DNA from 4 places in the Dorea sp. MB18-49 genome. Region 1 is predicted to be linked to each of the others. Evidence: predicted binding sites of a transcription regulator. Region 1 holds the regulator's gene; each other region holds the start of a gene.
What was found. Region 1 encodes Rex, which represses fermentation and respiration genes when NADH is low (regulators of the CRP and FNR family bind a similar motif). Its sites were predicted from a motif close to ATTGTTAANTANTTAACAAT; they were not measured.
Positions count from the first base shown of each region.

Region 2: the regulator Rex is predicted to act here: its motif matches at 5,742-5,761, upstream of NCY30_RS06760 (proline racemase family protein).
Region 3: the regulator Rex is predicted to act here: its motif matches at 4,833-4,852, upstream of NCY30_RS01040 (acyl-CoA carboxylase subunit beta).
Region 4: the regulator Rex is predicted to act here: its motif matches at 6,142-6,161, upstream of NCY30_RS05175 (iron-sulfur cluster assembly scaffold protein).

Region 1 covers NZ_JAMOYX010000056.1:905-8,787, forward strand. Annotated here, with positions in the region: gene NCY30_RS13085 (hypothetical protein) at 1-611, shown strand, start outside; gene NCY30_RS13090 (GntR family transcriptional regulator) at 626-1,279, shown strand; gene NCY30_RS13095 (NADP-dependent isocitrate dehydrogenase) at 1,319-2,518, shown strand; gene abc-f (ribosomal protection-like ABC-F family protein) at 2,631-4,565, opposite strand; gene NCY30_RS13105 (redox-sensing transcriptional repressor Rex) at 4,731-5,372, shown strand; gene NCY30_RS13110 (NAD(P)H-hydrate dehydratase) at 5,474-6,976, shown strand; gene alr (alanine racemase) at 6,979-7,883, shown strand, end outside.
Region 2 covers NZ_JAMOYX010000016.1:21,573-29,455, forward strand. Annotated here, with positions in the region: gene prdD (proline reductase cluster protein PrdD) at 1-640, opposite strand, end outside; gene prdB (D-proline reductase (dithiol) protein PrdB) at 852-1,577, opposite strand; gene NCY30_RS06740 (CBO2463/CBO2479 domain-containing protein) at 1,580-1,879, opposite strand; gene prdA (D-proline reductase (dithiol) proprotein PrdA) at 1,897-3,747, opposite strand; gene prdC (proline reductase-associated electron transfer protein PrdC) at 3,941-5,356, opposite strand; tRNA gene NCY30_RS06755 (tRNA-Sec) at 5,501-5,598, opposite strand; gene NCY30_RS06760 (proline racemase family protein) at 5,893-6,927, shown strand; gene NCY30_RS06765 (TetR/AcrR family transcriptional regulator) at 7,034-7,621, shown strand; gene NCY30_RS06770 (DUF3343 domain-containing protein) at 7,755-7,883, opposite strand, start outside.
Region 3 covers NZ_JAMOYX010000001.1:194,259-202,141, reverse strand. Annotated here, with positions in the region: gene NCY30_RS01060 (oxaloacetate decarboxylase subunit alpha) at 1-842, opposite strand, end outside; gene NCY30_RS01055 (sodium ion-translocating decarboxylase subunit beta) at 869-2,023, opposite strand; gene NCY30_RS01050 (biotin/lipoyl-containing protein) at 2,068-2,442, opposite strand; gene NCY30_RS01045 (OadG family transporter subunit) at 2,464-3,249, opposite strand; gene NCY30_RS01040 (acyl-CoA carboxylase subunit beta) at 3,264-4,703, opposite strand; gene NCY30_RS01035 (hypothetical protein) at 5,110-5,721, opposite strand; gene NCY30_RS01030 (peptide MFS transporter) at 6,117-7,481, shown strand; gene NCY30_RS01025 (hypothetical protein) at 7,531-7,883, opposite strand, start outside.
Region 4 covers NZ_JAMOYX010000011.1:15,113-22,995, reverse strand. Annotated here, with positions in the region: gene NCY30_RS05210 (MATE family efflux transporter) at 1-228, shown strand, start outside; gene NCY30_RS05205 (Rqc2 family fibronectin-binding protein) at 225-1,964, opposite strand; gene NCY30_RS05200 (YicC/YloC family endoribonuclease) at 2,091-2,972, shown strand; gene gmk (guanylate kinase) at 3,009-3,629, shown strand; gene rpoZ (DNA-directed RNA polymerase subunit omega) at 3,634-3,882, shown strand; gene rimO (30S ribosomal protein S12 methylthiotransferase RimO) at 4,065-5,387, shown strand; gene pgsA (CDP-diacylglycerol--glycerol-3-phosphate 3-phosphatidyltransferase) at 5,387-5,929, shown strand; gene NCY30_RS05175 (iron-sulfur cluster assembly scaffold protein) at 6,204-6,896, shown strand; gene NCY30_RS05170 (GGGtGRT protein) at 6,937-7,883, shown strand, end outside.

The sequences.
Region 1 (7,883 bases):
CAAGCGAACTGATCGAATTTCACGGACATAATGATTTCTATAAGGCAGTCAGCAATTCATCGACAGCATGGCTTTATGGTGCGTGCGGTGTGAACTGTTCACTTTTTGGAATCGGAGAGCGTACCGGTAATACACCACTGGAAGCGATGGTGTTCGAATATGCACAGCTTCGTGGCACACTGGATGGGATGGATACAACAGTTATCACAGAGCTTGCAGATTATTATGAGAAAGAGATCGGATATCATATTCCTTCAAGAACACCTTTTGTTGGTAAGAACTTTAATGTAACAAGGGCTGGAATCCATGCAGATGGTTTATTGAAGAATGAAGAGATCTACAACGTATTTGATACCGGAAAATTCCTGAACCGTCCTCCGCTTGTTGCAATATCTAACACATCCGGACTTGCAGGTATTGCACACTGGATCAATACATATTTTAAGCTGCCGGAGGACAAGAAAGTAGATAAGAACTCAGAACTTGTAAGTTCTGTAAAAGAATGGGTAGATAAGCAGTATGAAGAAGGACGAGTAACCGTTCTTACAGACGATGAGTTGATCAGAGTTATCGACGAAAACTGCAAGAGACTTGGTGTGGAATTGATATAGCAGAGGTGTTTTTAATGGAAGAATATCAGGACAGATCCTTACGAGGAAGAGTGTTCCGGCATCTGCGGGAAGATATTCTGAATGGGGTATATAAAAATCATGAAGAATTAAGGGAAGTAACAATCGGTGAAGAACTGGGGGTAAGCAGAACACCGGTAAGAGAAGCCTTAAGACAATTGGAGTTAGAAGGACTGGTTACGATCATTCCGAATAAAGGTGCGTATGTGACAGCCATTACCAGAAAAGATGTGAAAGATATCTATAAGATACGTTCGCAACTGGAAGGGCTGTGTGCCAACTGGGCAACGAAATATATTACGGATGCGCAGATTGAAGAACTGGAAGAAGTGATTCTTCTGTCAGAATTTCATTTGCATAAGAAGGGATCCGGACAGATTGAACAGATGTCAGAAATGGATGGTAAGTTTCATAAGATATTGTATGAGGCATCCAACAGCAGGATCCTGGAACATGTATTAACAGATTTTCACAAGTATGTACAGCTTGCCAGGACGATGTCTATTGAAGCACCGGAGCGTGCCGAGAAATCAATAGAAGAACACAGAGAAATCCTGGAAGCAATCAAGGCAAAAGATGCGGCAAAAGCAGAACAGCTTGCAAATGAACATATATTACACGTGATGGAAAATCTGCATCTGGAAGAATAATAAAAGATGCCGCGAACAGATAGAAAGGAGACAAATACCATGGCAAAAATTAAAATGACAACACCGATTGTAGAGATGGACGGAGACGAGATGACAAGAATTCTCTGGAAGATGATCAAAGAAGATCTTCTGGAGCCATATATTGAACTGAACACAGAATATTATGATCTGGGTCTGGAACATAGAAATGAGACAGATGATCAGGTAACAATCGATGCTGCTAATGCAACCAAGAAATATAAAGTTGCAGTAAAATGTGCAACAATCACACCGAATGCGGCACGTATGAAAGAGTATGATCTGAAAGAAATGTGGAAGAGTCCGAACGGAACGATCCGTGCAATACTTGACGGAACTGTATTTCGTGCACCGATTGTTGTAAAAGGCATTGAGCCATGTGTAAAAAACTGGAAAAAACCAATCACTATTGCAAGACATGCATATGGAGATGTATATAAAAATACAGAGATGAAGATTCCTGGACCTGGAAAAGTAGAACTGGTATACACGGCAGAAGACGGCACAGAGACCAGAGAACTGGTACACAACTATGCAGGACCGGGTGTTGCACAGGGAATGCATAACTTATGCGGATCTATTGAAAGCTTTGCGAGAAGCTGCTTTAATTATGCATTGGATACAAAGCAGGATCTGTGGTTCGCAACAAAAGATACGATCTCTAAGAAGTATGACCATACATTCAAAGATATTTTCCAGGAAATCTTTGACAAAGATTATGCCGAGAAGTTCAAAGAAGCCGGAATTACATATTTCTATACTTTGATCGATGATGCGGTTGCAAGAGTTATGAAATCAGAAGGCGGATATATCTGGGCATGTAAGAACTATGACGGAGATGTAATGAGTGATATGGTTTCTTCCGCATTTGGTTCTCTTGCAATGATGACATCTGTTCTGGTATCACCGGATGGAAATTATGAATATGAGGCAGCTCATGGAACTGTACAACGTCATTATTACAAGCATCTGAAAGAGGAAGAGACTTCTACAAACTCTGTAGCTACAATTTTTGCATGGACAGGTGCTCTTAGAAAACGTGGTGAGATGGATGGAAATGCCGAATTGGCAGCATTCGCAGATAAGCTTGAAAAAGCAACCATTGATACCATTGAAGAAGGTAAGATGACGAAAGATCTGGCATTGATCACGACACTGGAAAATCCAACCGTATTGAACAGCGAAGGATTTATTAAGGCAATTGCTGAAAAATTAAAATAGATAATATATATCTACAGGACCTGCCACCGGCAGCTCCTTACGAATGCATGGCAATATAAAAGCCCGCCCCAGAAGCTTTCTGGAGCGGGCTAAAAAGTTGCAAATCAGGCGTTTAAGCGTCTTCCGCTAATTCCTCCCATTTCATGTATAATTCTTCTAATTCTTCCGCTATTGCGGCTTTTTCTTTTGCGAGTTCCTGGCATTTTACAGAGTTGGTGAAAATCTCTTCCTGAACCATCAGGGCATCGATCTCACCGTCACGGCCTTCCAGTTCGCTGATACGTTCTTCAGTCTTTTTTAGCTCATTCTGACGTTTGCGAAGTCTTGCCTGGGCTTCCTTTTGCTCCTGCCAGCTGAGTTTTGACTCGGATACATTCTTGTCTGTACTGTTATCTGAAACGGATGAAGATGTAGAAGCTACTCCGGCATATGCAGTAGTGAGTTCTTCTTTTTTCTCCAGATAATAGTCATAATTTCCGATATAATTTACAAATGTATGATTGACAAGATCCAGAATCCGTGATGCAGTCTGATTGATGAAATAACGGTCATGAGAGACATAAAGTACAGTGCCGGTATAATCATTCAAAGCATTCTCAAGGATTTCTTTGGATGCGATGTCCAAGTGGTTGGTCGGCTCGTCGAGGATCAGGAAATTCGCTTCAGAGAGCATCAGTTTTGCGAGAGATACACGTCCGCGTTCCCCACCGCTCAAAGAACTGATCTGTTTGAAGACATCATCACCGGTAAAAAGAAATGCTGCAAGCACATTCCGGATTTCCGTATTCGTAAGAGTCGGATAATCATCGGAAATCTCGTCAAAAATTGTTTTCTCCATATGAAGGACATGATGTTCCTGATCGTAGTAGCCAATCTTAACATTGGAGCCAAGTGTATAAGTACCGGAATCAGCAGATACCACTCGGTTTAAGATCTTAAGAAGCGTAGTCTTTCCTGTTCCGTTATCACCGATTACTGCGACATGTTCACCACGTTTGATCTCGAGATTAACGTCTGTAAAAAGTTCCTGTCCGGGGAAAGATTTGCTTAAATGTTCAATAGTCAGAACATCATTGCCACTTACACAGGATGGTTCCAGTTTCAGATGTATATCTGTATTAACTTCTATCGGTTTTTCGATGGTCTGCATTTTTTCCAACATCTTTTCGCGGCTTTCGGCACGTTTGATGGATTTTTCGCGGTTGAAAGAACGAAGCTTTTCGATAACCGCTTCCTGATGCTTGATTTCCTGCTGCTGGTTAAGATATTCCTTCAGGCGTATGTCGCGAAGCTGCTGCTTCTTTGCTGCATAGTCGCTGTAATTTCCCATATAAGTACGAAGTTCTCCAAGCTCGATTTCAAGAACTTTCGTGACAACTTTGTTCAAAAAATAACGGTCATGAGACACGATCAGCACAGCTCCCTGATAGTTTAGAAGATAGGTTTCAAGCCATGCAATTGAATTCAGATCTAGATGGTTGGTTGGCTCATCAAGAAGCAAAATGTCTGGTTTCGTTAACAGAAGCTTGCCGAGAGATACACGGGTTTTCTGTCCTCCGGAGAGAGTGTCGACGGGTTTGGTGAAATCATTTTCCGTAAATCCAAGTCCCTTTAACACACCGGTGATCTCACTTTTGCAAGAATAGCCGTTCTCACGTTCGAAAGTGGCCGTAAGGCGGTTGTAAGTTTCCAGACGGTCGTTCAGGGCGTCACCGGAGAGATGCTTAAGTTCCATCTCGATCTCGCGGATACGGCGCTCCATAGCGATTATATCGGCCTTTGCGGTGCGGACTTCTTCATAGATCGTATTACCGCTTTGCATCTCTTGATGCTGGGCAAGATAGCCAAGTGTCTTACCTTTTGTCAGGATGACGTTGCCGTCATCCGGGGCTAATTCGCCTACAATCATTTTGAGCAGAGTGGACTTACCGGCACCGTTCGGTCCGACAAGAGCTGCTTTTTCGTGATCTTCTATATGGAAGGATCCATCTCTGACGATGAGGTGTTCACCGAAAGATTTCTGGATCCCGTGACATGCTAATATCATATATTTCCTCCTGAGTTATGGATAATTGATACGTTGGTATTCTCAAAATGCATTTACACATGCTACTTTATTATAACGGAAATTGCATAAAATTCAACAATAGTTTGACAATAATCTTTCAATTTTATATAATTATTTCAGACTATGATTGGAAGGGTGAAAACATTGGAAGAAAGAGAGATTTCTCGTGCGGTCATAAGAAGATTGCCGAGGTATTACAGATATTTGGGCGAACTGTTGGAAAATGGTGTAGAGCGGATTTCTTCGAACGATCTGAGTAAGCGGATGAAAGTAACAGCATCCCAGATCCGTCAGGATCTTAATAATTTCGGAGGATTCGGACAGCAGGGATACGGTTATAACGTTAAGTATTTATACACAGAGATTGGAAAGATATTAGGATTGGAAGAAGACCACAATATTATTATCATTGGTGCAGGTAATCTTGGGCAGGCACTGGCTAATTATGCAGCCTTCGAGAACCGTGGATTCATTCTGAAAGGAATCTTTGATGTGAATCCAAGACTTCAGGGAGTATCCATCCGTGGAGTTCCGATCCGTATGATGGATGATCTGAAAACGTTTGTTCAGAATAATGAGATTGATATTGCAGTTCTGACGATTCCGAAAGAGAAAGCAATTGAAGTTGCGAATATGCTGGTTGAGAACGGAGTACGTGCGATCTGGAACTTTGCACATACAGATTTGAACCTTCCGGATAATGTTGTTGTTGAGAATGTGCATCTGTCAGAAAGTCTGATGCAGTTGTCATACAATATCAGTCGTTACAAAGAGGACCATAAATAAACTATAATACAAGAAAGCGTGTAGGAGTAGTCTGGAATACGGACATATTTTTACACGTTCTTTTGTTGCAGAGATATATCTGATGGGAGATGAATAAATATATGAAACTTCTGGTTAATGCTGCACAGATGAAGGCTGCCGATCAGTACGCGATTCAGGAACTGGGCATTGCATCACTGGAATTAATGGAGCGTGCAGCAAATGCCTGTGTACAGACGATGCAAAGTGAGAATCTGGATCTTTCTTCTGTCTGTGTGGTATGTGGATCAGGGAATAATGGCGGAGATGGATTTGCCATCGCCAGGATCTTGAAGAATATGGGGTGTTCTGTGGATACTTATCTGGTCGGCAATCCAGAGCATTGTACACCGGAGACACGGGAACAGATAAGACGTCTTAAAGAATGTGGTGGTAAGATCACAGAAGATATCCCGCAGGATAACAGCTACAGCATAGTGATAGATGCCGTGTTCGGAGTCGGACTGAGCCGTAAGATTGAAGGTACATATCGTCAGGTGATTGAACGTATGAATCAGATGCAGGGTACAAAATTTGCAGTAGATATCCCATCAGGACTTTCAGCCTCTACGGGATGTGTGCTTGGTTGTGCATTCCACGCAGATGATACAGTGACATTCGAGGTGAAAAAGATCGGCCTTGAACTGGCGCAGGGCAGAGCATATGCAGGAAGAGTAACAGTAGCAGAGATTGGCATTTCGCATGAGCCGTTATTACAGGATGCAGATGTGATTCATTCTTTTGGAAGAGAAGAATATCGTAGAATGCTTCCGGAAAGACCGGAAGATTCTAATAAGGGAAGTTATGGAAGGCTTCTTGTGATCGCTGGAAGTAAGGGTATGGCAGGTGCAGCATATCTGAATGCCCATGCGGCTTATATGACAGGAGCCGGGCTTGTCAGAATCTATACACCAAAGGACAACCGCGAGATATTGCAGACACTTCTGCCGGAAGCAATCATAACGGCTTATGATGAATTTAATAAAGAAGAAGTACTAAAGCTTCTTAAGTGGGCAGACGGTGTGTGTATTGGTTCCGGCATTGGAAGAAGTACAACATCGGAGAAGTTATTGCGGACGGTTATAGAGTACGTGGATGTTCCATGCCTGATTGATGCAGACGGGTTAAATCTTCTGTCAGATAACAAAGATCTTCTTGATCGGCTGGCAGACCGGAAGTTCATATTTACGCCGCATATGAAAGAGATGTCTAGACTTACAGGCATCCCTGTGGAAGATCTTAGAGAAGACCGGATACAGATCCTGAAGAAATTCGCTGACGGATATCAGGTAACCTGTGTATTAAAAGATTCCAGAACACTGATCGCAGATAAGGCAAATGAAATCTGCCTGAATCTTACCGGGAACAGTGCGATGGCAAAAGCCGGTTCGGGAGATGTGCTGGCCGGTGTGATCGCAGGCTTTATGGTGCAGGAAAAAGATACGAAAAAAGCAGCCAGATTAGGTACATATGTACATGGTTTGGCCGGTGACCTTGCAAAATTTGAAAAAGGCGTATATAGTGTAATGGCAAGAGATCTGATAGAATATATCAGTAAAGCATTAATGAAACTGGAGGATGAATAGCAGTGAAACATTATACAAGAGTTTTAGCCAGAGTCGATTTAGATGCGGTTGAATATAATATAGAGATGATGAAGAAAAATATTCAGAAAGATACACAGATGATGGCAGTCATCAAGATGGATGGTTATGGACATGGTGCCGTTCAGATTGCAAAGCTTCTGGAACCCAAGGATTATATCTGGGGTTATGCAGTAGCTACGCTGGATGAAGCTATTTTATTAAAAGATGCATGTTTGAAGAAACCGGTATTGGTTCTTGGATGCATTTTCCCGGATCAGTGGGATACGATGATCCGCAATGAAGTACGTATGACTGTCTATAGTTATGAGATGGCAAAAGAAGTGTCAGAGCTTGCAGAAGCCATGGGCTGTAAAGTCTATGTACATATTAAGCTTGACACTGGAATGGCAAGACTGGGATTCCAGATTACAGAGGAGAATGCCGAAGAAATCGCAAAGATCAGTAAACTGCCGAACCTGGTAATGGAAGGAATGTTTACACATTTTTCCAAGTCTGATGAAGCAGATAAGACATTTACCAATGAGCAGCTTGATAAATATCTCTGGATGAAAGAAGAACTGAAAAAAAGAGGTGTTACGTTCCAGTATTATCATTGCTCCAACAGCGCAGGTATCATTGATCTGAAAGAAGCGAATATGGATATTGTACGTGCGGGTATCACTACATATGGCATGTATCCGTCAGATGAAGTAGAGAAAGAACGGGTTCCGTTAAAACCGGCAATGGAACTTATCAGTCATGTTGCCCATGTAAAATGGCTGACAGAAGGAAAGCCTGTAAGCTATGGCGGAACGTATGTTACAACCCGTCCGACAAAAGTGGCTACGATTCCGGTCGGTTATGGAGACGGATATCCAAGAAGTCTGTCTAATAAAGGATATGTGCT
Region 2 (7,883 bases), on a different contig from region 1:
CATACATAGCTCCCTGACCTGCAACCTGACGGATAATGACAACCTTCTTCTTTCCAGGTCTCACCTTATCATGATATTCATGCCGTTCCGTACACTTGTCCCCTTTGAACTTTTTCAGTTTATCCCTGTATGTCTGAATAAATTCATCACACAGTCTGTGCGCAGTAAATGGTCCATGTCTCTCCTGTCCCATTCCGGCCGCAAATGTAACATCAAAAGAAATGATATAATCATCATCTCCCGGTGTACCTGCACGGTTTAAGTATAACTGTTCTTTCAGATTCCCTTCCGATGAACCAAATTCGTGACACTGCTTTCCATTCACATCAACGCCTGTCAGCATTACATATACACCGGTTATGGTGTGAGTAATTCCTTCTCCCAATTTACCAAGCACTTTTGTTGAGATTGGAATGATATCCATGATCGTGTTCGTCCATCTGTCGTGGTCTCCCGGTTTTATGATTTGAATATCAATCTTCTCAATACAATCATCCTGTGCAACAAGCTGATCGATCATCTCTTTACTGACTGTCATATGTCCATCCGTTGTGATATTATTGTGTTCACCCCATTCCACATCTGTCATATGAAATGCTTTGATCACAAGGCGTCTTAAGTCTATCTCTTTCTCAGCCATCATGTCACCTCCTATATTCTTAAGGCATATCTCTTTCCTGTACCGTTCAGGAAATTAAGCATATCTCTGCCCCTTTCTATGCCTTCTCCATGTCTCTAGTATACAATATACTGCAAGAAATTCCAATATATTGTCTCATTCTTTTTTTAAAAAAGGGCAGATGCAAAATACATCTGCCCTTCTTAAGATCAACAATATTCTTTAAATAGAATTAGATCTTAGCAACATACTCGAATGGCAACGGAACAATCTTTCCTGGAGTTTCGATTTTCTCTAACTGCTCCAGAGTTGCCTTTACGATCTGTGTCTGCTGTTCTACGTTGTGAGGACCACCCGCATTAGCACCCATAGGTACCAACGGAGCTACCGCACGAGGAGTACCAGTCTGACGAACAACTGGTGGAAGAGCTGCAATAATAATTGTAGGAATTCCAGCTTCTTCAATCGCTCTCTGCACCAATACTGCAGAGCGGTGGCAGGTACCTCAGCCAGCGGTGAGGATTACTGCGTCAACATCCTCATTTTTGAACATTTCAGCGATAGCAGGACCAGTTTCATGTTTGAATTTCTCCTGGTTTCCACCACCACCCATGAATCCAGCATGTACAGGAGCACAAGCTCTGATAAATCCTTCTGCAGCTAATTCATGAATTCTGTCAATTGGGAACATACAGTTGATGTCCTTATTAACATCACTGTTATCATATCCACCGTGTGATACCATCAGATCACTAGATGGTGTAGTGTTTTCGATCTTTCTCCATGTGAAGTCACCAGCAAGGTTAAATCTCTCCTGGCTCTTCTTGTGAACACCTGCTGCTGTTGCAAGAGCGATAGACATATCTTTCAGCTCTTTTGTTACAGGAGCCCATACTGACGGTGGAGTAATAGGAACGAATATTTCAGACTGTAAGCCTTTAACAACCGTTAAACTCATTTTTAATCCTCCTTATTAGCATCCAAACGTGCTTGCATTTCTTGTTGTTTGCGACGTTCTTTTTCAATATTGCTGACGTATTTCTCATTTACTTCCGGTCCGAGCTGTTCCGGGAAACTCATGTTCCAGCCAACTTCCTGACCTACTTTCGGTTCTGTATCGCAGATGAACATTCTCTTCGGAGCTTTAAAGAACCCCAGACGTCCTTTCAAGTCGATGCTGATGCTACAGTCATCAACATCTACGATCACACCTTCCATATAAATGATCTTATCGCCATAGTGTAAACGTTCATTATCCATTATGATAACACCCGATCTTAGTCGTATTTTTCTTTACGTTTCTGGCTCATCGGCAGAGACTGTTCGTTGTCTACGAGTTCAATCTTCTTACCGCAAGCTGCTTCGATCAGCTCTACGTTTGTAGATTTAACGTTTGGATTCCACTTCTTCTCAGCGGCCTTTACTTCTTCACCAGCCATAGCTGCTTTCAGCATAGCAAGAGCACGGATACCCTCTTCCTGGCAAAGTGTATTACATCCAAGTACCTCATTCTCGATACCAGACTCTGATTTGTTATTGTCAACCATGTACTGCATGTACTTGTTACCAACAACAAGTGCACCCTGAACAGCGCAGAATGAAAGTCCTACTACAGGAATTCCTCTCATACCGATCTGCTCGATGTGGCTTGCGAAATCAATGTGGTTATTTCCGAATCCTTCTGTTGTAACGAAAGCTCCGTCAACATCCATCATTTCTACAGTATGTCCTACACGACGAGATACATAGTACTTCTCAGCATTGATCTGAGGTGATCCTACGAATATAACTCCGCAAAGGTCAACTTCTTCATCATGTAAAGCTTCAAGTACAAGTGGCTCTCTCCAGTAATGTCTTGACATCTCTTTAGATGCAGGTCCGATACACGTTAATGCATGGATACATCCATCAAGTACCTCAAGTGGAGATACGCATACAGGTACGTTTCCTAAGTCTACGTTAGCTCTTGCGCCAAGGATACCAACTGGTTCTACAGGAAGGATGAAGTTATCATGCATAGCTCCCTGTCCCATGATCTCTTTTACGATTACGACTTTCTTCTTACCTGGACGACGGATAGATTTCAGTTCTTCGTCTTCAACAATGAAGCTGTCATCTAATTCTTTCATTACTTCACGGATTTCCTGAGTAATGATATCGAATGCTGTATGTGCAGCCATAGGTCCACGACGTTCCATGTTAGTCTTTTCCTGAACTACGATGTTACCTTTGATAAAGATTTCTCCCTTATCCGGGCATCCAGGACGTCCCCACATGATGTTCTCGTCAAGGTATCCTTCTGAAGAACCGAACTCACCAATCTGAACTCCGCCTTCATCTGTTCCTGTCAGCATCATAACAACGCCGTCAAGTACTCTTGTTGCGCCTTCACCAAGGATTGCATCGCCTTCTTTTGTAGCGATTGGCTGAACATCCATGATTGTCTCTGAGTATGTGTGGTATTGGTCAGGAGTGATGATTTCAAGATGGAAATCTTTAACCAGTTCCTGATTAGCAATTACTTCTGCTTCAATTCCTTCACGGATGTAAAGAGTTGTTCCTTCGATCTTTGTCTCTGGTCCTCTCTTAACCTCTGTGATCTTAATGTGTCTTCTTGTTAATGTTCCTACTACTTTTGTTTCTTCAACAGGTGCTTCTGCTGTTGCTGTAGCTGCTACTGCTGCAGGTACTTCTGCTACTGCTTCTCCTGTTGCTCCAAGAGCTCCAACCGGAATTTCAAGATTGATATCTTTTCCTTCTCCGATATGGATCTTGAGTGTTCCTCCAGCTACTGTTGCTGCTGTTGCAACTGGTGCTGCTGGTGCAGCTTCCTCTGCCGGAGCTTCTTCCTCTGCCTCTTCTGCTGGAGTTGTAGGTGCTTTTACACCATCCAGAACATCATTTGTTAACGGGCAAAGAGAATCACAAGTTTTTGTAAGTTTTGCACCCAGTACTTCTTCGATTGTAAGGCATCCGTCCAGGTTTAATAATCCTGAATCTACCAGATCATCAAAAATTGCTGGATCTTCGAGATTAGCCGGCTCAATTGTGATACCAGCTTCTGCTCTACAGCACAGTACTGCAGGATCATGAGCATGTGCTTTTGCTGTTTCAGCTGTGATTGACATATTGTTTCCCTCCTTGTTTTTGTTTCATACATTTTCCTTGCGGAATATTGTAGTTAAAAAATATATATACAGCTGCGTCCAACTTCCAGAAGAACCTCTCAATTACTTCTGTCAGGCAAAAGAATCGGGGGGTCTCCTACCTCATTGTACGCAACGGTAATACCGATAATATTATGTTTCATTCAGGTTATAATTAAAAATCAATTTCCTGACTTACTTCTTTAGAAACCTTCAGGCTTCTGTACAGTGGATGTCCAACTGTTCTCATAACATGGTCTGTCTGATGGAATACCTTCAGTCCCATCTTCGGTCCGGATGCCATTACAGTATTTGAACAGTCTGAGCAGTTACCGATCAGAATGTATTCACATTTGTCTTTCTTGAACTGCATATTGTTCTTAACCTGTCCAGGACAGTTACCAGGTCTTAAGCACTTCAGTGGTGCTCCCGGTTTGTTTTCAATTGCCTGTTTACATTTGCACATAGATACTACTTTGGCATTCATCTTAGAAGCGATCTCACGCATACGCTCTTCGCTTCCGCCGCAGGCACATACAAGAATTCCCATTGTTGCTCCGTGGAGATCCGGGAACTCGACTGTTACAAGGATTGCTCCTGTCGTTTTGGTTGTTGGTGCATCTAATGTAGTAGACTTTCCTGTGAAAGCTCCACCCATGATGATCTCGCCATATTTTCCGTCGATTCCGCCGGCTTTTTCGATCATCTCTCCAACGCTTACACCAACTGGTACGTCGAAGAATACGTGTGCTTCATTTCCACCGTTTAATTTACCACGGACTGTCATGTTCTTGCTGATACAAGGTTTCTTTTCATCAACCGCTTCAGCAATCTTACAGACAGTTTCTACATTGATAACAACAGATCTAGCTGCTGATGGAAGCTGTGTAGTTGTGAGTAATACCCCAAGACACTCTCTTACTACTGCACGTTCCTCACCCATCGGGTAGATATCAGCCATCAGGTGCATCTTGATATCAGGCTCATTCTCAAGAGCTTTCTGTAATACCTTGATTGCTTTATGATGTTTCTTCTTAATAGCAATAATTGCTTTCTTTGCGTGAGTGATTTCCATACTATATTTAATACCACGGATTAATTTATCACTCTGCTCTTCGATCTGTCTTGTGTTGTGTTCCAGTCCCGGTTCGCATTCAGCTGCATTTACAAGAATGTATCCACAATCCAGTTTGAAGTCTTTCGGAAGCTCTGGGTTAATCTCAGGATCAAGCTCACCCATCGGAGTTTCTTCTAAATTAATATTAAGTTTTACTCCTGTCGGGAATCCGGCTCCTCCCATTCCTACGATTCCGGCTGCTTTCACCAGATCAAGTTTTGATGATTCATCTGTGATACCTTCTACTGATTCGGTAACTGGAATGAATTCATCCGGCTGTTCAGCGGCCGGCTCGATGATGATGCGGTCTTCTGTAATCTCTGTTACTTTTCCATACACGCTTGAAAAGATGTTAGCTCCCAGGCCTGTTGGTGTAGCAATGAGAGTACCCTTTTTCACCTCAGCACCAACTTCTACACATGGTGCACAAGGAGCGCCAACATGCTGACGTAATAACATCTGTACATTTCCCATGACACACTTCTCCTTTTTAATTTTTATTTTATCTAAGTCAAAACGAAACTATGCAAGCTCGTTTACTTATTCTAATTTGATTAATATAGAAATTTTCTATGAATTATTTTTCGCCATTTTTTTAACAAAAACTGTCTGTTTTTTTGGCGGAGGCATGTGGGAATCGAACCCACCCAGGACGCTCTTAACGCCCTACACTAGTTTTGAAGACTAGGAGGCACACCAGTTACCCAACTACCCCCATGTGCTTATATACCATATCATATTTGCCCTTAATTTTCAACACTTTTATTTATTTTTATAATACCAAAAAAGCATTGACTTTTCAAGGTATTTCGTACATAATGAAATCAACAGGTTGAACGAAATACTAGAATGCAGTCTATTTGTTAATTTTATATCGCAATATCTGTTAATTTTATTATTTTTATTTTTCACTCATAGAAAAAGGCACTACGAAAATATAGAGATTTTCAATGTGTTTTTATAAAAACTTATAGATGAATTCTATAGGATATTATAAGGAGGTAAGGATTATGAAGTTAGAAGCAAAAGTTAACTTCAACCGGTTTGAAGAAGCACTTCAGGTTGTAGATGCTCATACAGCCGGTGAGTTCTGCCGTATGGTCATCGGAGGATTCCCTGAGCCAGAAGGCAGCACAATGATCGAAAAGAAAAAATGGATGGAAGAAAAATACGACCACGTTCGTACAGCATTAATGCTGGAGCCGAGAGGACATCACGATATGTTCGGTGCTTTCCTTTGCGAGCCGATCCACGAAGAAGCAGATCTTGGGGTAATCTTCATGGATACAGGCGGATACCTGAACATGTGCGGACACTGTACGATCGGAGCTGTTACAGTAGCCCTTGAAGCAGGTCTTGTTGAATGCCACGAAGGTGAGAACGAAGTTGTTCTGGATGCTCCTGCAGGAATCATCAGAACAAAAGCTCATGTAAAAGACGGAAAGGTAACAGATGTAACTCTTACAAACGTACCTGCATTCATTTACAAAGACAACTTAACAGTTAATATCGACGGAGTAGACATTCCTTATACTATTTCTTTCGGTGGAAGTTTCTTCGCACTGGTTGATACTACAAAGCTTGACATTGGCGAAATCAACGCTAAGACAGTTCCTGCTTATACAGAACTCGGAATGAAGATTCGTGATAAAGTCAACGCAGAAGTTAAGATCCAGCATCCAACTCTGGACATCACAGAAGTTGACCTGGTTGAATTCTACGGACCAACACCGAATCCGGATCAGGCTACAATGAGAAACGTTGTTGTATTCGGAGATGCTCAGGCTGACCGTTCACCTTGCGGAACAGGTACAAGTGCCAAACTCGCTACTCTTCACGGATGGGGCGAACTCGGAATCGGCGAAGAATTTATTTATGAAAGTTTCATGGGAACACGCTTCAAAGGTGTGATCAAAGAAGAAACTAAGATCGGTGATTACGATGCAGTAATCCCAATGATCACAGGAAGTGCATATCTTACAGGTGTTGCTACTTACTTAATTGACTCTACAGATCCATTAAAATATGGTTTCCTTGTAGGCTAATGCATATTCGGGGTTGAATTAGATTGCATTATCATATATGATAATAGAAGCGGATTCGTGTGATCCGCTTCTATTTTTTTATACAGCAAAGAAGGGAATGATCCGAATGCCACGTAAACGCAGATCTACAAAAAGCCGAATTGTTAAAGCAGCCTGGAACCTCTTTTACAAAAATGGCTACGAACAGACTACCGTAGAAGACATCATCAACGCTTCAAAAACTTCAAAAGGTACTTTTTATCATTATTTCAAGGGAAAAGAAGCACTTTTAAATTCACTTTCTTATCTTTTTGACCAGAAATACGAAGACCTTGCTGCGGTGATTGATCCGAATCTTTCTTGTTATGATAAACTTTTATTTTTAAACCATGAATTATTTTATATGATAGAAACCAGCGTCGATATACATCTGCTGGCCTACCTCTACTCTTCGCAGCTGGTTACCAAAGATAAGAAATCTTTGTCTGACAAAAAACGTATTTATTTCAAATGGCTGACAGAGATTATGGAGGAAGGTTTAAAAAGCGGAGAATTCAAAAACACCAGCACCGCTTCCGAACTAATGGAAATATATGCCATGTATGAGCGTGCTCTTCTCTATGACTGGGCCCTTTTCAAAGGCAAATTCTCACTGACCGAACGTACAGACAAGTTACTTCCACATGTATTACAGACATTTGTGGATGGACTTTAATCGCCATGTATTCGAAAGAAGCTGTCAGTTTCCCTTATATACAAAAATTAACAGGCGTTGACCGCAGAGATTTCTCTGCAGTCAACGCCTGTTCTCTTTCAGTCCAGATTTTCCATACCCTTGTTATGACCTCTTATACAAGGCATTCATGAACATCTTCCTGTTCAATCCCTACCTCTTTCATCACATCAAGGATCTGTTCTCGGTCTGTCAGATCCGCACACCAGGAAAGTCCGCATCCTGCCGAAATCGCTCTCGGTAC
Region 3 (7,883 bases), on a different contig from region 1:
TCGTCACGGATCGGGCGGAAGTAGTCAGCGATCTCTGCCAGAAGTTTCTGGTCTAATCCTGTATCATAAGGTGTTCCCTTGAATGTCTCAACCATAACTTCTGTTGCAGGCTGAGATGTTCCAAGTGCGAATGGTGAGATTGCGGTATCAATGACATCTACACCGGCCTCTACTGCTTTCATGTAAGTCATAGAAGCAACACCTGATGTGTAGTGTGTATGAAGCTGGATTGGAAGATCTACAGCTTCTTTCATTGCTCCGATCAGCTCTGTTGCCTTATACGGTGTCAGAAGACCAGCCATATCTTTGATACAGATAGAGTTTGCACCCATCTCTTCAATCTTCTTGGCAATGTCTACCCAGTAATCCAGTGTATAAGCATCACCTAAAGTGTAAGATAATGCGATCTGAGCTTCTACTTTTTCTTTGTTTGCAGCCTTAACTGCTGTCTTCAGGTTACGAAGATCATTTAAGCAGTCAAAGATACGGATGATGTCGATTCCGTTGGCAGCAGATTTCTGTACGAAATATTCTACCACATCATCTGCATATGGACGATATCCTAAGATGTTCTGTCCACGGAACAACATCTGAAGTTTTGTATTCTTGAATCCATCACGGAATTTACGAAGTCTTTCCCATGGATCTTCTTTTAAGAAACGAAGAGATGCATCGAATGTAGCTCCACCCCAGCACTCTACGGAATGATACCCAACCTTGTCCATTTTATCAACGATCGGGAGCATCTGCTCTGTTGTCATACGGGTTGCGATCAGAGACTGATGCGCATCACGCAGGATCGTTTCTGTAATCTCTACAGGTTTTTTTACTATATCTGCCATTTTCTTTCCTCCTAATTATATATCGCTTAAATTCCTACGCCAAAGATTGCCATGAATGTTCCGGCAGCTACGGCTGTACCAATAACACCCGCAACGTTTGGTCCCATAGCATGCATCAGAAGGAAGTTTGTCGGGTCTGCTTCAGCTCCGACCTTCTGTGATACTCTGGCTGCCATTGGAACTGCAGATACACCGGCAGAACCAATCAGTGGATTAACCTTACCATGTGTTGCAACACACATCAGTTTACCGAACAGTACACCTGCTGCTGTACCGAATGCGAATGCGATCAAACCAAGAATTACGATCTTGATCGTATCCATATTAAGGAATGCCTCGGCACTCGTTGTTGCTCCTACGGATGTTCCAAGCAGGATAACTACGATGTACATCATTGCATTGGAAGCTGTCTCTGTTAACTGTCTTACAACTCCCGACTCACGGAACAGGTTACCAAGCATTAACATACCAACCAGTGGTGCTGTTGTAGGAAGGATCACGCACACAACGATCGTAACGATGACCGGGAATAAGATCTTCTCAAGCTTAGAAACAGGTCTTAACTGTTCCATCTTAATCTTACGTTCTTTTTCTGTTGTCAGAAGCTTCATGATCGGTGGCTGGATGATCGGCACCAGTGACATATAAGAATATGCCGCTACTGCGATTGGTCCAAGTAATGCTGTCTGCTGTAACTTACCTGCAAGGAAGATAGAGGTAGGTCCGTCAGCTCCACCAATGATCGAGATTGCTGCCGCCGCTTTGTCAGAGAATCCCATAGCCATCGCTCCAAGGTATGCTGCAAAGATACCGAACTGAGCAGAGGCACCAAGAAGGAAGCTCTTAGGGTTAGCGATCAGTGGTCCGAAGTCTGTCATCGCTCCTACACCCATGAAGATCAGGGAAGGGAGGATTGACCACTCATCCAGTTTATAGAAGTAGTAAAGCAGTCCGCCTGTTCCATTTGCCGCATCTTCTGCATGAAGCATGATGTCCGGATAAATGTTAACCAGTAACATACCGAATGCGATTGGAACAAGAAGCAGAGGCTCGAATCCGTGTCTGATTGCAAGATAAAGGAAAACACATGCAACCGCGATCATGACTACATTGCCCCATGTAAGACTGAAAAACGCCGTCTGATGCACGAGGTTTCCTAATGTTGTCGTTATATATTCCATTTTTTAACCTCCAGTCGTGTTAGATAAACACCATATAAATGATGTTAGTTCAATGTAGCAAGAACAGCGCCTGAATCAATTGCATCGCCTACTGCTACATCAATGCTTGCAACGGTTCCGTCTTCCGGTGCTACAACTGGGATTTCCATCTTCATAGCCTCGATGATGACAACTGCATCACCCTTCTTTACAGCCTGACCTACATTTGCTTCGATCTTGAATACCTTTCCTGCTGCTCCGGCTTTTACTTCGATGGATCCGGCTCCGCCTGCAGGTGCTGCCTTTGGTGCTGCTGGTGCTGCCGCAGGAGCTGCCTTCGGTGCTGCTGCAGGTCTTGCAACTGGTGCTGCACCTGCTCCGTTTTCTTCTACTGTTACATCATATACATTGCCATTCACTGTGATTGTATAATTTTTCATTGAATTCATCCTCCTAATTAATTATGCGTGCCACTTATTTGATGGACGACGCTTGATGCTTCTTACTACGAAGCCGTCTGTGCTTCCACCAGCTTCTGCTTCATAAGCTGCGATCGCTGCGGAAATAACTGCTGCCAGTTCATCATCGTTAGATGCTTCTTCTACTACAGGTGCTGCAACTGCTGCCGGAGCCGGTGCCGCTTCCTGTGTGCTTTCTGCTTTTCCTTTGTTCTTGAATTTTGCTTCAAGAGCAGGGATATATTTGAACAGAGAGATCAGAATAGAGATAAAGATCAGGATTACGAATACAGTTCCCATACCAAGGATTGTATTAAGTCCTGCTTTTTCCATGATCTCGCCGATGCTGTAATGTGCATCGATCGTTGTACTGTCCAGATAAAGGTTCTCATCAAAAACAAATGTAATGTCTGCATCACGGTCTTTGAATTTTGCACTGGTCGTTACTTTCAGTTCATCAGAGGATGGCTCGAATTTGTAATCACCATGACTTACATATTCTCCACACTCTTTTGTTCCCTGCTGCCATGCATCCAGAGCTGCAAGGAAACTATCCTGCGTAAATGGAACTCCTGCCTGATTCAATTGAGACTCGATCTGGAAATCTGTCATCTTGTTCCACTGTTCGATAGTATCTGCATCTGCACTGTTGCAATACTCGATCAGAAAATCCGTTGCCTGTGTGATGGTTGATTTATCATACTGAAGATTTTCTTTCTTACTTCCGCAAGCGGTAAAGCAGAGCATTGCGACAAGCACACAAAGTAATACGCTTAATTTTTTCTTCACTTTGCCTCACCTCTCTAAACCGTACCGTGTTTCTTTACCGGACGATCCTCTCTTTTTGTGAATAACATCTCGAATGCGCCGATCACATATTTTCTTGTATCTGCTGCTTCGATGATTGTATCCACATATCCTCTTTTCGCTGCTGATAATGGGCTTGACTGCAGATTCTTATATTCTGCTGCTTTTTCTCTGATTGTTGCTGCATCAGCGTCTGCATACATGATCTTGGCTGCCTGGTTTGCGTCCATCATTCCGATCTCTGCTTCCGGCCATGCATATACCATATCTGCTCCGACTGCTTTGCTGTTCATTGTCACATAAGCACTTCCGAATGCTTTACCGATCACAACATTTACCTTCGGTACTGTTGCATCTGCAAATGCATAAGTAAGTTTTGCTGCTGATTTTGCAATACGTTTCTCATCGTATTCGCTTGCTGTAAATCCGCTTACATTTGTAAGTGTCAGTACAGGGATGTTGAATGCATCACAGAACTGTACGAATTCTGCAGCCTTTTCAGCTCCGTCAGCAGAAAGAGAGCCGTCAAATTCAGCCTCTACTTCAGCTTCTTCGTTATATACTTTTGAACGGTTTGCAACTGCACCAACAGTCATACCATTCAGTTTGATGAATCCTGCCACCATATCTTTTGCATATGCTTTCTTCACTTCGCAGAAGATGTTGTCATCAGAAATCATTGTAAGAGCGATCGCTGTGTCTTCTTTTGCATTAGCAAGGTCTGCACATACACGGTTCAGATCATCGTTACATTCTTCATAAGAAGAATCCTCTTCGTTGTTGCTTGGTAACATGCATACGAGAGAACGGATATCTGCAAGAATCTCTTCTTCAGATCCGATTCCGTCTACAAGACCGGTTGTCTCACTCTGGAATTTTGCGGAAGATGTATCACATTTAGAAATGTCATTTCCCGGAATTGCATTTGGAGTATTGGTAAATAATTTACCATTCTTTGTCTCCATGAATGTGAAATCTGTCAGAGCAGGTACGATAGAAAGTCCACCGCCACATGTTCCGAAGATTGCTGTGATCTGAGGAATCACTCCGGAAGCCATTGACTGTTTCTGATAAAGTTTTCCAAATGCCTCTAAAGCATCTGTAGCTTCCTGCAGTCTGAATCCGGCGCAGTCAACCAATCCGATGACCGGTGCTCCCATCTTCATTGCCATATCGTAGATATTAGAAATCTTCTTTGCATGCATCTCACCGATCGCACCATTTAAAACAGTAGCGTCCTGGCTGTATACGTATACCAGATTTCCATCGATCACTCCATATCCGGTGATAACACCGTCTGCTGGAGTTTCTTTTTCCTGCATGTTAAAATCAGTTGTTCTTGCTGTTACAGCTCCACCGATCTCAACAAAACTGCCTGCATCAAGTAAACTGTTGATTCTCTTACCTGCTGCATTGTCTGCTGCCATGTTGCCCATAGTCTAGCCCTCCATTTTCATTATTTTAAATTGGGTTTTTCCTGATTCTTGTATCAAAAGTAAAACCAAATTTTTTCCAATTATATTATACTGTTTTTGACACTTTAGCGCAATACCTTTATATTGTTTTTTGTTAAATACTTGACGAGTCGTTTCTTCCTATTAAAATGGCATTAAAATCTTACATTTCCGTGTCAAAAGTCAACCTTTTTGGCATCTATGGTTAACTTTTAAATATGCATTTTTCTGAAATAATATACTGTATTTCAGTATCTGCAGAACCTGCCACTGGCAGCTTCTTCCGAACGCCTGGCGATTGAAAAAGGCCATGTGTATATCCGTACATCTATGTACACACATGACCTTTTTGTCTGTTTTATTTCTGTTCTATGTTCAAAAATCAGCTTTAAAACTTCTTTACTTTCTTCCGTTTCATATTCTTGCATCTCGTCAGAAGGAACTCCGCCAGTTCGTCCGTATTGTTTCCTTCCAGTGCAGTCTTTGGAAATCCGATCATCGCTCTCGCCGATCCGACCGTCTCGGGATCTGCCTTCACAACTACACCGAATGCCTCTTTCGTCTCCAGGATCTTGGTAACATCTTGGTACGAAAATGATCTTGTCTTTTTCGCAGTTACACTGTCAAAGTGATCATCAAAAAAGTGGATTTCGGAACTCACCGGTCCACCGTTTAATCTGCATCGTCTGTCAAACTGATCTTCTGCATCCCCGACCGCCGTTGTCGATAACACCTTTCTCCAGATTGTTCTGTTCAGTATCACTGCCGCAACAAATGCCAGTGCCCAGACTACAATATACTTAATGACAAAAAAAGTCATTCCTCCCGGCGTACCGCCTCCCGGGTTTCCATATTCCCACATAAAATAGAACACAAGCGGTCCCATCACTGTCATCACGAACTTAATCGTAATATCACTGCTGTCCACTCGGAAAAGTTCGCAGATCTGCTTCAACGTATTCTGTGACTCTTTATATGCCACACGGTAATAATTCGCCATATCATTTTCCCCTTTACAAAATCTGTGTCTTATTATATCCTTATATAGTTGATTATTCAAGAAAATACTTTATAATTATTTGTAAATTATCTATAAACTCTTCTATGTGTTCTCTCTATAGGGTTTCTCTATAACCGCTTCTGTTTATTTTTGATTCCTATTATCATTTAGTGATTTTTGCTTACATTTTCCGTCTATATAATATGGTCGTTTTATTACATATCAACATATATATTCCTAACAAAATATAAAAAACCTTAACTTTTTCTTAAACAATCAGTTGTACTTTAGTCTGGTTTGTGATAAGATTAACTACGTTGAGAGTTTTAAACATGAGAGGTTTTTCCTCGTATTGTTAAAACCAAAGAAAAATTTCATATTGGAGGGTGAATCTCATGGAGAACACTAAGAAAAAATTACCATTTGGTTTCTATGTGTGCTGTCTGACTTATTCTTTTGAAAGACTTGCATACTATGCAGCTAAATGGGGGCTTACGATTTTCATCGCAGCCACTGCAGCAAACGGTGGTCTTGGACTTGACAAATCCGTTGGTGCTGCAATGAGTTCTAACCTGGTAGCATTTACTTATATCACACCTATCATCGGTGGATATATCGCTGACCGTTGGATTAGTCCTCGTATTCTTGTTCCTGTTGGTGAGATCCTTATGGGTCTTGGTTATCTGTGTGCATGGAGAGCAACAGAGGCTAACGGCATCGCAATGTTATGGGCAATGATCATTCTCGTTTCTATCGGAACTGGTTTCTTCAAAGGAAACGTATCTGGTATCAACGGACGTCTCTTCCCATTAGCTGATCAGGACGAACTCGACACTGTATTCAACTTACAGTATATGTTCGTTAACATCGGTTCATTCTGCGGAACTACTTTCCTTTCACTGGTTGGTAAGAGCGCCGGATACCGTGCAATGTTCCTTGTCTGCGGAATCTTCCTGTTTATCGACTGTGTATGGTGGTTCATCGGAATGAAATCATTCGGCGATGCCGGAAAGAAACCATTCCTTGTTGACAACCGTACAGAAAATGTTGACAAAGCTGACAAAGAGAAAGACAACGCTCCTCTTACCAAGCTTGAAAGAAACCGTGTTATTGCTATCTGTATCGTAACACTCTTCTCTGGTATTTTCTGGCTGATCTGGTACATGGCTTACATGCCTGTTTACTATGAATTCGGTCCAGTATCAGAAGCAGGACTTGGATGGGCTAACTGGAACATTGGTTCCTTCGAGATGCCTACTGCATGGTTCGACTCAATGAACGGACTTCTTTGTATCATCCTTTGTCCTGTATTCGCAGGAATCTGGGCTAAGATGAGACAGCGTCCACAGGGTGACTGGGGAATGTTCACAAAGACAGCTATCGGTATTATCGTTCTTGGTCTTTGTACAGCATCCATGGTACTTGCAGCTATTATTTCCGGACAGGGAACAAAAGATCCAGTTGGTATCTGGGTAATCATCCTGGCTGCTGTATGTATGACAGTCGGAGAAGTTATCTTCTCACCACTTGGAAACTCATTCATCAGCAAATATGCTCCAAAGAAACTTCTTGGAACTATGCTTGGTGTATGGCCACTGATCATCTTCTTCTCTGGTAAAGCTTATGGACCACTTTATAACTGGCTCGAAAACTTTGATTTCATCAAAGCTTATGGTGCTGTTACAATCATCATCATTGCCTGCGGTGTTATCATGCTTGCATTTACTAAGAAGTTCGACAAGATGGTTGAAGGTAAATAATTCGTGAATTAAATACCGTACATAAAAATAAGACTTGCTTATGCAAGTCTTATTTTTTACGATACTTTTTATTCCCTGTACTGTAACTTCTTTTAATCTGATTATTATTTTTCTTCGTCTTCTTCGTGCTTTCTTTCTTATTTGCCTTCGCACTGAATGAATCTCCGGATCCACGTGGTGTAATATTCTTCTTTGTACCAATCTCTTTCTGGTCTTCGAATGCAGGCTTCAGAAGTAATTCCGCACCAATCACAAAGCAGGCAACTTCTACTGCCAGCTGGATCATCTCCCCGTTCTTTCCGAGTCCTTCAAAGAAAGGATCCAGAACTCTTGCCCCGGAAAGGATCACCAGTGTCAGTCCGGCATAAGTAAACAACGAATAGAACATCATCGTCTTCCCCC
Region 4 (7,883 bases), on a different contig from region 1:
TTGTGGTATGGGTATTACAGAGCGGTCGGAAGACCGGAGATGTCGGTGGTGCTGACGGTGATCTCGCTTGGAACGAGAGTGCTGCTTTCTTATACACTGGCACCGATAAAGTCGATTGGAGTGATTGCAATCTGGTGGTCAATTCCGATTGGATGGTTCCTGGCAGACGTGACAGGATATGTCTATTTGCAATATATGAATAAGAAGGCAAAAATGTGCAGGAATTAATCCTGCACATTTTTTATATTCGATATATCAGAATCGATGACGAGTGAATAGTTTGTATAGTAAACGACGAATCCCGGTTTTGCACCGTTTGGTTTCTTAACGTGTTTTTTCTGAATGTAGTCGATCTCTACTTTGTCAGCACCACGATTCTTAGAATAGTAAGCGGCCAGACGACCTGCTTCTTCAAAGGTACAGTCCGGAAGTTCATCCCCGCCGCTTTTGACGATAACGTGAGATCCCGGAGCACCCTTTGCATGGAACCACCAGTCATTGCCATTGGCAAAAGAAAAAGTAAGTTCTTCATTTTGCAGGTTGTTCTTTCCAACGTACATATCATAACCATCACTGGAAATGTAATGCATTGGTTTGCTGGTCAGTTTAACTTTTTTCTTCGTATGTTTTCTGCGGATATAGCCGCTCTGCATCAGTTCCTCTTTGATCTGGGCAAGATCCGCTTCGCTCAGAGCAATGTCAAGTGCGTTGCTGATAGATTCCAGATACTGGATATCATCGGCAGTTTCCTGGATCAGCTCCGTCAATGCTTCAAATGTACGCTTCTGTTTGTTGTATTTTGCAAAATAACGTTGCGCATTCTCGCCCGGAGTCTGTGTCGGATCAAGCGGGATAGTAATCTCTTCGTTGGTATAATAATTCAGGGCAGTCAGTTCTTTTGATCCCGGTTCCAGATTATAGCCGTAAGTATTGATCAGTTCTCCGTAAACTTTATATTTGTCACGCTTTTCCGTTCCCTTTAACTGCTTGGACTGAAGATCGTATTTTTTGCGGTTCCGTTCCAGTGCTGTCTGGACAACGTGCCGGAGATCTGCACTTTTCTGATGGATTCTGGTCAGTGTGTTACGTGTGGAATAATACGTATAGAGGACTTCCGAGATGGAAAAGAACTCTTTTTTTGTATATTCGTTAAAATGTGTGACCGGAAGGGCGCTGAATTCCTTTGGTGCATTTCCATTATAATAAATAGAAGGATGGAAATTTCCCTGTCTTACGTCCTCCATATAATAGGTAAACTGACGGTACAGATGTGTCAGTACATCTTCGGAAAGATCATGCGCCGTCATGGAAGAGTCCACACCTGCAAGATAACAGATCTCTTCGGCAATGACCGGGCTGATACCTGTCATGCTGGAATAGATTGCTTTGGATACCGGCATCGGTTTTGCAAGGATTGCCGAAATGAATTCTTCCTGCGTAGCCGTCATCGGATTCTTTTTCGACATCGTATCCGGAATAAAGTAATCGCGTCCCGGCAATACTTCACGTACCGAACTCATCTGTGCAGAGACGTGCTTGATACTGTCGATGATGCGTCCGTTCAGATCACAGAAAATAATGTTGCTGTGTTTTCCCATGATCTCGATGATCAGTTTTTTCCTGCACAAGTCACCCATCTCATCCAGATGCTCAATATCCAGGTGGATGATACGCTCGAGTGACGGCTGGGAGACTGCGGTGATCCGTCCGCCTCCGATATGCTTGCGCAGAAGCATGCAGAATCCAGGAGCTGTCATCGGACTTGGTTTGTTCTCGTTGGTTAAATAGATAAGTGGAAGAGAAGCACTGGCAGAGATATAGAGCCTTTTTTGTCCTTCATTTCCTTTTATTGTTAAAAGCAGTTCGTCATTTTCTGGCTGGGCGATCTTGGAGATACGTCCGCCGACCAGAGTATGTTCTAATTCCTGAACGACTGCTGCGACTGTGATTCCGTCAAAAGCCATACAAAGACCTTCCTTTCCTTACAGAATTTCATATTTGTCTAGTATAGCATAGTTGACGAACTTTGCCAAATGTCTTATAATAAATGCTGGTTTATTTTAAATAATGAATAAGAAGAGGATCATATCATGATTAAGAGTATGACAGGATTCGGACGCTGCGAAGCGGCTGATGAGGAACGTAAATTCACGGTTGAGATGAAGGGAGTGAATCATCGTTATCTGGATGCCAATATCCGTATGCCGAAGAAGCTTAATTTTTTTGAAAGTGCCATTCGAAGCCTTTTAAAGGAAAGTGTTCATCGTGGAAAGGTGGACATCTTTATTACATATGAAGACTTTTCAGAGAGTCAGGTCTCTTTAAAATACAATGAGACACTGGCAGCAGAATATCTGGAAAAGTTTAAAATGATGGAAGAAAAATTCTCACTGGAGAATGACATCCGTGTATCCACATTGTCCCGTTATCCGGAAGTCCTCACAATGGAAGAGAAGATGGATGATGAAGAAGAACTGTGGAAAGGACTTAAGAAAGCACTGGATGGTGCGATCGCACAGTTCGTACAGACTAGAACCGTAGAGGGAGAGAATCTGAAGAAGGATCTGATCGCGAAGCTGGACGGTATGCTTGAACTGGTCGGACAGATTGAAGAACGTGCACCGAAGATCATTGCGGAGTACAGAGAAAAGCTAGAAGGAAAAGTAAAAGAACTTCTGGAGGACACACAGATCGATGAGGGACGGATCGCATCAGAGATCGTGATCTTTGCGGACAAGATCTGTACCGATGAAGAAGTGGTACGTCTGAGAAGTCATGTGGAACATATGAAGGCAACCCTTCAGTCTGATGACAGTGGAATCGGACGTAAGCTTGATTTCATTGCACAGGAGATGAACCGTGAAGCGAATACGATTCTTTCGAAGGCGAATGATCTGGAGACTTCCAATATCGGAATCGAACTTAAGACAGAGATTGAGAAAGTCAGAGAGCAGATACAGAATATTGAATAAATCAGATTGTTAAGAAGATTAAAAGAGGGTATCGAAATGAGAGAAAAAGGGATTCTGATCGTTGTATCAGGTTTTTCAGGTTCCGGTAAGGGAACCATTATGAAAGAGCTGTTAAAACAGTATGATAATTATGCATTATCTATTTCCGCCACCACCAGAAATCCGCGTCCGGGAGAAGAAGACGGACGGGAATATTTCTTCAAAACTGTAGAAGATTTTGAAAAAATGATTGCGAAAGAAGAACTGATAGAGTATGCTAGGTACGTGGATAATTACTATGGAACGCCGCGTGCATATGTAGAGGAGCAGTTAGAGGCAGGAAAAGATGTGATTCTTGAGATAGAAATTCAGGGAGCGTTGAAAGTAAAAGAAAAATTCCCGGATACACTGCTTTTGTTTGTAACACCGCCGAGCGCAGAGGAACTTAAGAGCCGTCTGGTGGGCCGTGGAACAGAGACAATGGACGTGATCGAATTCCGCATGAACCGTGCGAAAGAAGAAGCACTGGAGATGGATCAATATGATTATCTGATCATAAATGATGACTTGCAGGAATGCGTAGAAGAGATGCATCAGATCATCCAGGGTGAGCACAGAAGAAGTTTCCGTAACGCTGAATTTATAGAGCATATGAAAGAAGAATTGAAAGGAGAATAAGTGTATGTTACATCCATCTTACACAGACTTAATGAAAGTAGTAAATAAAGACGTTGAAGAGGGCGAAACAAAGGTAGTTAACAGCCGTTATTCCATCGTTATGGCTACAGCAAAGAGAGCAAGAGAGATTATTGACGGATCTATGCCGCTCGTTGATGTAAAGGTTGGCGAAAAGCCGCTTTCTATTGCAATTGATGAGATGAATCAGGGAAAGATGACGATTATTGCACAGGATGAAGAGGAAGAAGAATAAAATCTGACACCTTAAGGATCCGTTGCAGACGGATTCTTTCAGACACATTGCTGACTGAGATACAAAAGGCAGATGCCGCAAGGTGTCTGCCTTTCTTGAACTGGATATAGCAAGATAGCAAAGATGTGTGTCGAATAGAATGCATACTGCAAAAATCAGAAATAAATAAAAAGGAGAACCGAATGAATATATTTTTCGTATCACTTGGCTGTGATAAGAACCTGGTAGATTCAGAGGTCATGCTTGGACTTCTGGATGCGAAAGGATACCAGATTGTTGATGATGAGACACTGGCAGATGTTATGGTGATTAATACCTGTTGTTTTATTCATGACGCAAAAGAAGAAAGTATCCAGACGATTCTGGATATGGCAAGATATAAAGAAGAAGGAAGATTAAAGGCATTGGTTGTAACCGGATGTCTGGCACAGAGATATAAGCAGGAGATTATTGATGAGATCCCGGAAGTTGATGTAGTGCTTGGAACGACTTCGTATGATAAGATTGTAGAAGCAGTAGAAGAAGCACTGGAAGGTAAATCAGAAGTAGAACTTGCCGATATCAATGCGCTGCCGCTTCCGGAGACAAAGAGACTTGTGACGACCGGAGGTCACTATGCATATCTGAAGATTGCAGAAGGCTGTGACAAACACTGTACATACTGTATTATCCCGAAAGTCCGTGGAAATTACCGCAGTGTACCGATGGAGCGTCTGATCAAAGAAGCACAGGAACTGGCTGACCAGGGCGTAAAAGAACTGATCCTGGTTGCACAGGAGACAACGGTATATGGACAGGATATTTACGGTGAAAAATCCCTGCATAAGCTTCTGAAAGAGTTATGTCAGATCAAAGGAATCCGCTGGATCCGCCTTCTGTACTGTTATCCGGAAGAGATTGATGACAATCTGATACAGGTAATGAAAGAAGAACCGAAGATCTGCCATTATCTGGATCTCCCAATCCAGCATGCAAGCGATGCGATCTTAAAGAGAATGGGAAGAAGAACTTCCAAGCAGCAGCTGATCGATACGATCACAAAACTGAGAAAAGAGATTCCGGATATCGCACTTCGTACAACGTTGATCACCGGTTTCCCAGGGGAGACACAGGAGCAGCATGAAGAAGTAATGGAATTCGTAGATGAGATGGAATTTGAAAGACTGGGCGTATTTACTTATTCGCCGGAAGAAGATACTCCGGCGGCGACCATGCCGGATCAGATCGACGAAGAAGTAAAAGAAGACCGTCAGGCAGATATTATGGAGCTGCAGCAGGAGATTGTATTCGATCAGGCAGAAGATATGATCGGAAAAGAAGTACTGGTTATGATCGAAGGAAAAGTTGCCGATGAGAATGCATATGTCGGAAGAACTTACCGCGATGCACCGAATGTAGACGGACTGATTTTTGTAAATACCGATGAAGAACTGATGACTGGTGATTTCGCAAAAGTGAAAGTTACCGGAGCAGCAGAATATGATTTGATAGGAGAGTTGATATAATGAATTTACCAAATAAGTTAACTGTTTTAAGAGTAATCATGGTTCCGTTTTTTGTATTTTTCATGCTGACAGGCGTGGGCGGAGCTGCAAACAAATGGATCGCATTGATTATTTTCTGCGTGGCAAGTCTTACAGATATGCTGGACGGAAAGATCGCCAGAGCCAGAAATCTTGTAACCAATTTCGGAAAGTTTATGGATCCGCTGGCAGATAAACTGCTTGTATGTTCGGCTATGATCTGCATGATCCCGCTTGGAAAACTGCAGGCATGGTTTGTAATCGTAATTATTGCAAGAGAATTTATCATCAGCGGATTCCGTCTGGTAGCAGCAGACAACGATATTGTGATCGCTGCAAGCTACTGGGGAAAATTCAAAACGGTATCCCAGATGTTCATGCTGATCCTTCTGATCGCAGATCTTGGCGGTGCATTTAACATGATCGCACAGGTACTGATCTGGGTATCTCTGGTACTTACAATCGTATCTTTGATCGATTATATTGCAAAGAATGTACAGGTACTGACACAGGGCGGTATGTAGACTCAGAAGAAATTTGTAAAAAAGGCAGATAAGGATTCTTTTGAAAGAAAACAGGTCGAAAGAGATATGAGAAGGTTCTTCTTCGGGAATGGTATTTCCCAGAGAAGAACCTTTTGCAAATTGTGCCAAAAAAAGAGAAAATTCCATATAAAAATGTAGAGAAAAATCAATTGACGAATGTCGAAATATATGAGAAAATAAATACAAGTATGGATGTTAAAGAGATAACAAACCTTACGATAAGCAAACTTACATAGTTGAAAGGAGTTTTAAAATGATTTATTCACAGGAAGTAGAAATGATGTGTCCGGTAGCTCAGGGTGCAAACCACGGACCAGCTCCGATTCCGGAAGAAGCAAAATGGGTTCAGGCTAAGGAAATTAAAGATATCTCTGGTTTTACACATGGTGTAGGCTGGTGTGCTCCTCAGCAGGGTGCCTGTAAATTAACACTGAATGTTAAAGACGGTATCATCCAGGAGGCTCTTGTTGAGACTATCGGATGTTCAGGAATGACACATTCAGCAGCTATGGCTTCTGAGATTCTTCCAGGAAAAACTATTTTAGAGGCATTAAACACAGACCTTGTTTGTGACGCTATCAATACAGCAATGCGTGAGTTATTCCTGCAGATCGTATACGGAAGAACTCAGAGTGCATTCTCTGAAGACGGACTTGCTATCGGAGCCGGACTGGAAGACCTCGGAAAAGGACTTCGTTCACAGGTTGGTACAATGTACGGAACATTAGCTAAAGGTCCTCGTTACCTTGAAATGGCAGAAGGATATGTAACAGGTATCGCTCTTGATGAGAACGATGAGATCATCGGATATCAGTTCGTAAGCCTTGGAAAATTTACAGACTTCGTAAAAGCTGGAGACACTCCAAACGAAGCTTGGGAGAAAGCAAAAGGACAGTACGGACGTGTTGCAGATGCAGTTAAGATCATCGACCCACGTAAGGAGTAATCTCAATATTTTAAGGTAATTTAATCAGGAGGATAAATTAATGGCTTTATTTGAATCATATGAAAGAAGAATTGATAAAATCAATGAAGTATTGGCTGGTTATGGTATTTCTTCTATCGAAGAAGCACAGCAGATCACAAAGGATGCCGGACTTGATGTATACAATCAGATCAAAGGTATTCAGCCAATCTGTTTTGAAAATGCATGCTGGGCATACATCGTAGGTGCAGCAATCGCAATCAAAAAAGGATGTAAGACAGCAGCAGAAGCTGCAGCAGCAATCGGAGAAGGACTTCAGGCTTTCTGTATTCCTGGATCAGTTGCTGATCAGAGAAAAGTAGGTCTTGGACATGGTAACTTAGGAAAGATGCTTCTGGAAGAAGATACAGAGTGTTTCGCATTTCTGGCTGGTCATGAATCATTCGCAGCTGCTGAGGGTGCTATCGGTATCGCAGAGAAGGCTAACAAAGTTCGTAAGAAACCTCTTCGTGTTATCCTGAACGGTCTTGGAAAAGATGCTGCAAAGATCATCTCAAGAATTAACGGATTCACATATGTTCAGACAGAATATGATTACTACACAGGAGAACTGAAAGAAGTACAGAGAATCTCTTACTCTGACGGACTCCGTTCTAAAGTTAACTGCTACGGTGCTAACGACGTACGTGAAGGTGTTGCAATCATGCACAAAGAAGGCGTAGACGTATCTATCACAGGTAACTCTACAAACCCGACACGTTTCCAGCATCCAGTTGCAGGTACATATAAGAAAGAATGTATCGAGCAGGGCAAGAAGTACTTCTCAGTAGCATCAGGCGGTGGTACAGGACGTACACTTCACCCAGATAACATGGCTGCAGGTCCAGCTTCTTACGGTATGACAGATACTCTTGGACGTATGCACTCAGATGCACAGTTCGCAGGATCTTCATCAGTACCAGCTCACGTAGAAATGATGGGACTGATCGGAGCAGGAAACAACCCGAT